Regions from separate parts of the Thalassospira sp. CH_XMU1420-2 genome, predicted to be linked through region 2. Evidence: riboswitches for the same ligand, from Rfam matches in the RefSeq annotation. Region 2 holds a riboswitch; each other region holds the start of a gene.
The links. A riboswitch is a leader RNA that binds a small molecule or an ion and turns the genes downstream of it on or off. The one in region 2 is predicted to bind cobalamin.

Region 1 (3,279 bases), 420 kb from region 2:
ATTGACCGCAATCCCGCGCGCTGACAGGCCATACTGACCTTCATCACCGATGGCGCGGAAATAGGATGCGCCAAGAAACGCCGCCCAGTCCTGGGTTTTCCAATCATCACGCGACAGTTCTTCATGAAGTCGGAACCCGGCAAAGCCGCTGTTTTCGGGCAGCTGGCGGGCAATGCTGTCGGCTGGCATGTCAAAGTAATCGGGTTTATAGATGACTTCGCGTGCCGTGCCGTCTTCCAGAAGATACATGTGCACGGGCTTGGCGAAATACATGCCCAGATGGAAGAACGTCACCGGATAGGTGCCCGATCCATCGGAAAACGGCGAATGGTCACGTTTGTAATGCAATTTGCCATGGGTGTCGTAATCGATCCGCCCGACAATTTCCGGGTTGGGGGCGACTGGCGGCTCATAGGCGGCCTGCGCCATCGATTTGGCACGCGCAATCAGATCGGCAAAATCAAACGGCTGTCCCGCACCAAGGTCAAGCCCTGGTACTTCTGCCAATGCATGCTGATAGATCGACATTCCCGGCAGGATAAGACCGGCTGCCGCGATGGATTTCAAAAAGCGTCTGCGTTCAACAGAAGTCGTCATGTGCATCATGTTCCAATGGTTTCATTTGTCGGCAAGCATACCAGACAGTGTGGAGGTAATCGGGATGAAACATGGCAAATTCAAGGTCGTGTCGACTGCAATTTCTGCATGGACCCTTGTGTAAATGCCTCTGGTCATCTGCCAATTTCCTTGACCGGGTTTGGGCTTTAATCTAACGGTCAGATGTCGGTATCCGGATATCGGATAAAGGGAATTCGATTTGGGCTGCATGCCCATCAACCGAAGCTGCCCCCGCAACTGTAGGCGGCGAGCGTTTTTCTGACCAATGCCACTGGGATGAACCCGGGAAGGCCAGGAAAAGTGCTTTGACCCGCGAGCCAGGAGACCTGCCGACATGAATGCGACGGACCGGGCGGGGTGCCCCGGAGAATGTCGGCATATGTCGCGGTTTCCGGCAGTTTTTTGTAAATGCGCCTGAATACCGATCCTGACATCTTCCGCCATTTCCCGACACTTTTGCCAGTCCCTTGACGATAGTAAAGTGTGTGTTATGTTATAACATAACATTTGTGATATGCTGTGCAATGGCCGGTGATTGCCGACCCTTGCCGGTATGTCTTTGAAAGGAAGTCAAAGTGATCAGTCACTATAAACATGCGCTGGCAGTCGGGGTGTTTGCTGCCGGTTTTGTGGTTTCGGCCCCGTTTGCGGCTGCGACGGAATATCCGCTTGCCATCGAAAATTGCGGCAGCACGCTGCACTTTGATGCGGCCCCCGAACGGGTTGTGTCGCTTGGACAAAGCACGACAGAAATCCTGTATTCGCTGGGGCTGGCCGATAAGGTCAAAGGCACCGGGGTCTGGTTTGGTCCGGTCATGGATGAATTCAGGGATGTGAATGCGTCCGTGCCGCGTCTGGCTGATAATGATCCGGGTTTTGAAACCGTGGTTGCGCAAAAACCGCAACTGGTCGCCACCCAGTATCAATGGCATGTCGGTCCCAAGGGCATTGTCGGCACCACCGAACAGTTCAATGAACTTTCGATCCCGGTCTATACCGCACCGGCCGATTGTGTCGGCAAAGACAATGCCGGCGGCGGCGACGGGGTGCGCCATGACCGTTTCTCCATGGACCTGATTTATCGGGAAATTTCCGACCTTGCGCAAATTTTCGATATCGAGGATCGCGGCGCGGCCCTGATTGCCAGGTTGAAAGATCGTGAAGCCCGGTCCCTGGCACAGGTCAATTCCAGCGGGAACAGCAATGTTTCGACCGTCTTCTGGTTTTCCAGTGCCGAGATTAAAAGCGATCCCTATGTCGCGGGCAAAAACGGGGCCGCGGGCTATATCGCCGAAAAACTTGGCGTAACAAACATCATCGACAGCGACGAAGAATGGCCGACCGTGGGGTGGGAAACCATTGCGCGCGCCAATCCCGATATCATTGTGATCGGTAAAATGGGCCGTCGCCGTTTCCCGGCAGATGATTGGGAAGTCAAAATGGACTTTTTGAAAACCGATCCGGTTACACGCCAGATGAAAGCGGTTAAAAACGGCAATATCGTTGTGATGGATGCGCAATCGATGGACCCGACCATTCGTCTGATTGACGGTATTGAAACGCTTGCCCAGGCTGTCGAACGCCTGAGTGCCTCGAACTGATTGCCTAACCCGATGGCGCTCGATATGCCCGGAGACTTCAATGTTTGAAAAAGCACCCCCTCAGCCCCCCGCACGATCGCGGGCAGGGCGGGCATATCTTGCGCGAAGCGGTGCGGCCGTGGCGGCTTTGATCCTGCTTGCCGCTGTGGTTGCAATTGCCGCTGCCAAGGGGGAAACACACATTCCCCTTGGCACGGTTCTTCAAACCATTGCCAATCATCTGTGGCAGGCGGGCTATGCGATTGATCCAATCGATTCCGGTATCATCTGGAATTACCGGATTTCGCGCGCACTTGTGGCTGCGGCCTGCGGGGCGTCACTTGCGTTGTCTGGGGCCGTATTACAGGCGCTTTTGCGCAACAGTCTGGCCGATCCCTATTTGCTGGGCATTTCGGCGGGGGCATCGACCGGTGCGGTCAGTGTTGCCATTCTGGGTCTTGGGGCGGGGATGGTTTCGCTGTCGCTTGGCGCGTTTGTCGGTGCACTGGTGGCATTCGGGTTTGTCGCGCTTTTGGCCATTCCGGCCGGTCGTGGTGCAGGCGCGATCATTTTGGCCGGGGTTGCCGGATCACAGCTTTTCAACGCCCTAACATCCTTTATCGTTACCAAGGCAGCAACCGCGGACGAGGCGCGCGGCATCATGTTCTGGTTGCTTGGCAATCTGAGCGGTGTGCGCTGGGACGATGTCTATCTTGCGCTGCCCGTTGCGTTTGGCGGGCTGGTTGTGTGTCTTTGGTATGCGCGCGCACTTGATGCTTTTACCTTTGGTGTGGAATCGGCGGCATCGCTTGGCGTGCCGGTGCGCCGTGTTTATGTGGTTCTGATTGCGGTGGCGGCATCCATGACGGCTGTGATGGTCAGTCTTGTCGGTTCGATCGGTTTTGTCGGTTTGGTCATCCCGCATGCGGCACGGTTCTTTGTCGGCACCCGGCATGGGCTTTTGCTGCCGGTTTCGGCCCTGATCGGGGCGATATTCCTTGTTGCGGCTGATATTGTTTCACGCATCATTCTGGATGGTCAGGTTCTTCCCATCGGGGTGATTACCGCCCTGATCGGGGCA
Region 2 (3,279 bases):
TTTGAAATTCGTGATTTGGCCGCTATTGGCCTTGGCTTCATATGCCTCATACGCGGTCTTGAATTTCGCACCATAAAGATCATGCAAGTCCGGCGTGTCATCGGGCGAAAACAGGGTCCATGGCGCATCTGCCATCACCCGTTCCATGAACAGGTCCGGCACCCAGTTGGCCGTGTTCATATCATGCGTCCTGCGGCGGTCATCGCCCGTGTTCTTGCGCAGATCAAGGAACTCTTCGATATCGATGTGCCATGTTTCGAGATAGGCACAAACAGCCCCCTTGCGCTTGCCACCCTGATTAACCGCAATGGCGGTGTCATTGGCGACTTTCAGAAACGGAACCACGCCCTGGCTTTGACCATTGGTGCCCTTGATATGCGCGCCAAGACCACGCACTGGGGTCCAGTCATTGCCAAGACCGCCGGAATATTTCGCCAAAAGCGCGTTGTCCTTGACCGATTTGAAAATGCCATCAAGGTCATCGGGCACGGTGGTCAGGAAGCAGGATGACAATTGCGGGCGGCATGTCCCGGCATTGAACAGGGTCGGGGTCGATGCCATGAAGACAAAGGTGGAAAGCTGATCATAAAATTCGATTGCCTTGGCTTCGCGGTCGATCTCACGGATGGCAAGACCCATGGCAACCCGCATGAAAAAGGCCTGTGGCAGTTCAAACCGCGACCCTTTGACATGCAGGAAGTAACGGTCATAAAGTGTCTGAAGTCCCAGATACTGGAAGTTCAGATCGCGTTCCGGTTTGATCGCAGCGGCAATCTTTTTCAGGTCAAACTTTGACAATTCCGGATCAATCAGACCGGCCTTGATGCCAGCCGTGATCGCGGCGGGGAAATAGGTCGCGTATCGTACGCCCATCTCGGCCTGGGTGGCTTGTTCGGGCTGGTCGAAGACAAAGCTCAGGGCTTCTGTCCGAAGCTTGTCAAGTAACAAGCGTGCGCTGACAAAGGCGTAATTCGGTTCGCGCTCTACCAGTGTTCGGGCTGCCATGATTGGGGCAAGTGCCAATTCCCCGGTGGTGACACCGTCATAAAGGTTCTTTCTGGTTTCTTCCATGATCGGTGCTGTGCTGACGCCATCAAGGTCGCCACAGGCCTCAGCAATCACGGTCGCCAACCGGTCAATATCAAGCAACCTTTTGCTGCCGTCGGGCAGGGTGACATGAAGTTCGGGCTGCCCGGCCTTTTTGCTTTTCTTGCGTGCATCAAGCTTGGCGCGTTCGCGCGCACGGTCTTCACGATACAGGACATAGGCGCGCGCAACCTTGTGATGTTCGCTGCGCATCAGGGCCAGCTCGACCTGATCCTGTATATCTTCGATCTGAAGGGTATGGCTCGGCGCGGCCCGCTTTAACAAGGTCGTGGTAACCTGATCGGCCAATCCATCGACAATGTCATGTACCCGATGTGATCCCGACGCGGTTTCGCCCTCGGCGGCAAGAAATGCCTTGGTCAGGGCTGTTTTGATTTTGGTTGCATCAAAGGCCGTAACCGATCCGTTGCGACGGATCACCTGATAGATGGTTTGTGAATTTGATGAAGGATCGGAAACGGCTGGCCGTTCCAACTCGACTGTTTCTGACATCGTAAGCCCCAATCATATGGGGGCAAAGGCCAAACGGAGGTATGCAGGGATGATTGGCGGTCTGCCAGTCAGATCACAAGCACTCCACCGGGACACCCCGCCCGTGAATGTTTACGTTCGCTCACGGCAGGTCTCCTGGCTTGCGGATCGATGCTTCATCCGGCCTTCCCGAAATGCCAAGCATTTCAGTGACCATGGTTGGATTAAAGCTAGCCGCTTACAGTTGCGGGGGCAGCTTCGGCATTGTCGTGCATATGCAAAACGCACCGAATTCCCTCTTAGCCTTCAAACCGATATGGTTCGGTAAGAAGGACCGTGATGTCTATATATTGGGTTCGGATTGAAAATTTCGTCAATATATATGTTTTCTTGACAGGTTTTACCGATCCCGGTGATCGGGCGCGAAGCCAAGAATTATCAGTCTATATAAGCAGATCCAAAAAAAAAGTGACGGGCCCTTTCGGGGCCCGTCCTTTTTTCTTCTTTGGTTTGCTGTGTCGGAACTTGATGACCGAAATCAGAGAACCGTAAGCATGCTTGCAACCAGCGGATGGCGAACAATGTCCTTGTCGCGCAGCTGGACACAGGCGACATCTTCGACATTTTCAAGTCGTTCGGACATTTCCGAAAGACCCGACATTTCCGGCAGAAGGTCGGTCTGATCCGGGTCGCCGGTCAGGATCATGGTAGAATTCCAGCCCAGACGGGTCACCAGCATCTTGAGCTGCCCGTATGTGCAGTTCTGGGCTTCGTCGATGACGACGAAGGCATTGTTCAGGGTACGGCCACGCATATAGCCGATCGGGGCAATCTCAATCGTGCCGTCCGAAAGGTATGTGCGCAGGCGCTTGGTGCCAAGGCGATCATTAAGCGCGTCATAAAGCGGGCGAAGATACGGGGCCATCTTGGCTTCGACATCGCCGGGCAGGAAGCCGATATTTTCCCCGGCTTCAACAGCCGGGCGGGCCAGAACGATACGACCGATATCACCCTTATCAAGGGCTTCGACCGCCTTGGAAACCGCGATATAGGTTTTACCGGTGCCTGCCGGGCCAAGGGCAAGGACCAGGTTGAAGGCATCAATGGCCTCCATCAATGCGGCCTGGTTTTCACTTTTCGGGCGGATGTTGCGGCGGTAGCTTTGATCGCGTTGTCCTTTCTGTTCTGCGGCTTCCCCCTGAAGCGGGTGCCAGTCAGCGTTCTTTTCATCAAACAGTTCATGGACATTGTTGTCGGACTGTTGCGGACGGTTACGACGGCGTGCTGCGCGCTTACCCATGACGATCACCTCATCAAATGTGCCAAAAAAGCAAAACGCGCCATTCCGTCATGGAAAGGCGCGCATTCAATTTTCATCTTGCGATGGAAGTGGCGGTAGGAGTTTCCGCCGGTCACAACATGTTGCATGTGCGATCCGGGGGGCGAAAATTCTCGTTGTAAGACGCTTTTTCGCGGCACTCGGGAACCCCTCCTGCGGTCCAGTGATTGACCGTTGATTGGAATCGTACCCCTATATGCAGTGTCTTGTCACGGTTTTTTGCACGATGAAATTTTCGTGAATCCGGATTGTGAGTCTTTTCAGTCATTTATGCCGCATCTGCGAAAGAACTTTTTTATTCAACTCTGCGGTGTGATGGCGCTTCTTGCCGGAAGGGCGGCACTGATGATCCAGCTGATGGT
Region 3 (3,279 bases), on a different contig from region 2:
CCAGCTGCTCGACACCATATTCCCAATAACCGCGCCCGCCCAAGATCCGCACGATGATGAATTTGGCATCACAAAGCACATCATCGACATAAAGATCGACCGACATATTGTGACCAAGCTGCAAAAGACTGGCCAAACGCAAAGACGGAACATCTTCACCAAACGCATCTGCCAGACGTGCCTGTGCGCCGGCAAGGCAGGCAAGCTCGGACTCGGCCGCAGACAGGATGACGACATCGCCCGGTTCCTGACCAAGATCGACCGCTTCGCTGCCATCAGTGACCATGCCGGGCTGTGCTGCCAAAAGATGCATTTGAAATTCCGTCTGTTCTGTCGTCAAAAGCACCGATACCGGACGCAAAACATCCGGTATCGGTCATATGGTTTTATGTGTGCCCAATGGGCTTAGGCCGCCTTGATTGCGGCCTCGATCGCGGCACGGTCCAGACCATGCAAGCCGATCACCACCAGTTCGGAACGGCGGTTTTCCGTATCGGCCCAGGGACGGTCAAAGTAACGCTGGAAACGTTCACCGACCCCCTGAACCACATGGCGCATCGGTTTGCCCGGAACATCAAGGAAACCCTTGATGCGCAGAACATCAAATTGACGCACGATATCGATCAGGCGTTTTTCAAGGGCCGCCGGATCATTGACCGCATCAAGTGAGACAACAAAACTTTCAAAATCATCATGATCATGTTCATGACCATCATCATGATGGCTCGGGCGGCTATCAAGGTCATCCTCAGCCGCAGCACCAAGGCCCAGCAAAATGGCGTTTTCAACACGGGAATGCTCGGTCGCGATGATTTTGACCGACGGCTTTTTAAGTTCGGCGCGGATATCGGCTTCGACCTTGGTGCGTTCTTCGTCAGTCAGAAGGTCGGTCTTGTTCAGAACCACCATGTCGGCGCAATGAAGCTGTTCTTCAAACAGTTCTTCAAGCGGGCTTTCATGATCAAGGTTTTCATCAGCCTCGCGCTGGGCCTGAACCGCATGATGGTCATGGGCAAACAGCCCGTCGCGCAATGCCGCACCATCAAGAACCGCAACAACCCCGTCGACAGTCACGCGCGACCGCACTTCGGGCCAGTTGAACGCCTTGACCAACGGCTTGGGCAAGGCCAGCCCAGATGTTTCGATAACGATATGATCAGGCGGCGTATCGCGATCAATCAGGCCACGAATAGTTGGCAGAAAATCATCCGCAACCGTACAGCAGATACATCCGTTTGCCAGTTCAACCACATCATCCTCGGCACAGCCTTCGATACCACACCCGTTGATGATGCCGCGATCAACACCCAGATCGCCAAATTCATTGATGATCAGCGCAATGCGTTTGCCATTGGCATTTTCCAGCATGTTGCGGATCATGGTTGTCTTGCCAGCCCCCAAAAAGCCGGTAATGACGGTTGCCGGGATTTTACCCAATTGTGCCATTTTCAAATTCCTTGAAATTCAATCATTTAAATTGTCATTTGACCTGCATCGGAATGCCGGCAACGACAAGCGTCACCCGGTCAACCAATGCGGCAATACGTTGATGGAGACGTCCGGCATGATCGCGAAAAGCCCGCGCCATTGCATTTTCCGGGACAATCCCAAAACCGACTTCGTTTGATACCAGCAACACCGAAATGTCCAGCCCAGGCAAGTGATCACAAAGCCGGTCGATTTCAGCATCAATATCGCGATCTTCGAGCATCAGATTGGTCAGCCACAAGGTCAGGCAATCGACCAGAACCGGTTTGCCGCCCGGCTGATTGCAGGTATCGAGTGCACCGCAAAGATCAAGCGGTTCCTCGATCGTTTGCCAAAGATCGCCACGCGATTGTTTATGAAGGTCGATGCGGTTGACCATTTCATCATCCCATGCCCGACCGGTCGCGATATATGTGCCGCCGCCAGCCGCATTGATGATGTTTTCGGCGAACCGGCTTTTGCCAGATCGCGCACCGCCAAGAATCAGATGTGTCCCGCAAGGCGGGTCAGTCCGGATCATATTCTATTCCTCGCCATGGCCTCCCACCGAGGCCCGATTGCGTCGCCATCATTTGAGATGATGACACCATTCGGCTGGTTTCCTGGCTGCGGGCATGAAAGCAATCCGCCTTCCCGGTTTCCCGGTGGCTGGTGAATGGCAATACATCCACCCGGATCACCCAACCCGATACAGTTGCGGGGGCAGCATCGGCATCGCACCGATTTCCCATCACCGAACGGTGCGCCGAACCTAACAGGTTTGCCCTTGAACCCAAAGGGCATTCTCTGTCCGGACGGGTCAGCTAACCGGAAGGTCAGTATTTGTAAGAATTGCCTGCTTGAGGCCGGCCCTCCTTTAAGGGAACATAATATTATCAAGCTGGAATTAGAGTGGTAACAAATCACCTTCCAGCAAGATCACCGGGACAAAAAACATCAAAACCGGTGGGCCGCATAATTGCGGCACCAAACTCTTGGGGTTAACTGGAATTTTGCAAAATCAGATGGCAGTTTCTGCACAACTATCGAAAATCCGAAATCCGAACACACCAACCTGGACCACATCCTCGCGCAAGGATATGTGGCTTGGTCTGCTTGAACGCCTGAATTCCGACAATCGGGCCTTTCAGACGTTTCTGGAAGAATATGCGACCGGTGCGGACATCACATTGTCGCGCCGCGATGTGCGCAGCATCTTTGCACTTGATGCTTCCAAAGGGGTGATCGGCACCATCATCTGGTCCCATGCGCGCGGCATCCGCGTCAATGCGCTGTCGCTGCTTGTGCGTGATCTGCCGACGCTCATCACGTTGATGTCGATTTCGGATTTCGGCCAGGAAGAATTAAACGAATTGCTTTCCCAGCCGGGGATATCGGTCCCCACCGCCAGCAAAATGCTGTCAGCCTGTGGAAAGACCTATCGCAAGATGCCCGCAGCCATCATTGATGACAACGTCATCCAGGCGATTGAGAATACGGCTCTTTGTGAAGATTTCCCGCATGTCGCCAAATTGCGCAACAAGTCACGCAGCCGTCCGCTGCCTTATTACGAAGCCTATTTGAAAGACGTGACTGCGATCTGCGAAAAGCACGACATCACCGCAGATATGCTTGATCGCTATCTGGCCGAACATGCGCTTGAAGATCTTCCCTTGAATTCCGAGCTGCAAACGGCCTGATTGTTGCTGACAAGCCAGTTTACGGCACCGGAATGGTCACGACATCCACATCCTGACGGCATCGTTCCACATCGGATCGATGCCGTTTATATTTTCTGTCAAAATCATCCAA

Region 1: linked by a shared signal. The riboswitch ahead of WA429_RS07300 (ABC transporter substrate-binding protein) and the one ahead of WA429_RS09120 (ribonucleoside-diphosphate reductase subunit alpha) in region 2 are both predicted to bind cobalamin.
Region 3: linked by a shared signal. The riboswitch ahead of cobU (bifunctional adenosylcobinamide kinase/adenosylcobinamide-phosphate guanylyltransferase) and the one ahead of WA429_RS09120 (ribonucleoside-diphosphate reductase subunit alpha) in region 2 are both predicted to bind cobalamin.

What each region holds. Positions count from the first base shown of each region.
Region 1 is NZ_JAYMEG010000002.1:546,018-549,296, reverse strand. It holds gene WA429_RS07305 (glucan biosynthesis protein) at 1-597, opposite strand, end outside; cobalamin riboswitch at 768-966, shown strand; gene WA429_RS07300 (ABC transporter substrate-binding protein) at 1,194-2,219, shown strand; gene WA429_RS07295 (FecCD family ABC transporter permease) at 2,260-3,279, shown strand, end outside.
Region 2 is NZ_JAYMEG010000002.1:961,969-965,247, reverse strand. It holds gene WA429_RS09120 (ribonucleoside-diphosphate reductase subunit alpha) at 1-1,599, opposite strand, end outside; cobalamin riboswitch at 1,708-1,932, opposite strand; gene WA429_RS09115 (PhoH family protein) at 2,117-2,878, opposite strand; gene arsJ (organoarsenical effux MFS transporter ArsJ) at 3,217-3,279, opposite strand, start outside.
Region 3 is NZ_JAYMEG010000004.1:90,848-94,126, reverse strand. It holds gene cobN (cobaltochelatase subunit CobN) at 1-313, opposite strand, end outside; gene cobW (cobalamin biosynthesis protein CobW) at 406-1,446, opposite strand; gene cobU (bifunctional adenosylcobinamide kinase/adenosylcobinamide-phosphate guanylyltransferase) at 1,481-2,008, opposite strand; cobalamin riboswitch at 2,064-2,241, opposite strand; gene WA429_RS14195 (hypothetical protein) at 2,493-3,167, shown strand; gene WA429_RS14190 (histidine phosphatase family protein) at 3,272-3,279, opposite strand, start outside.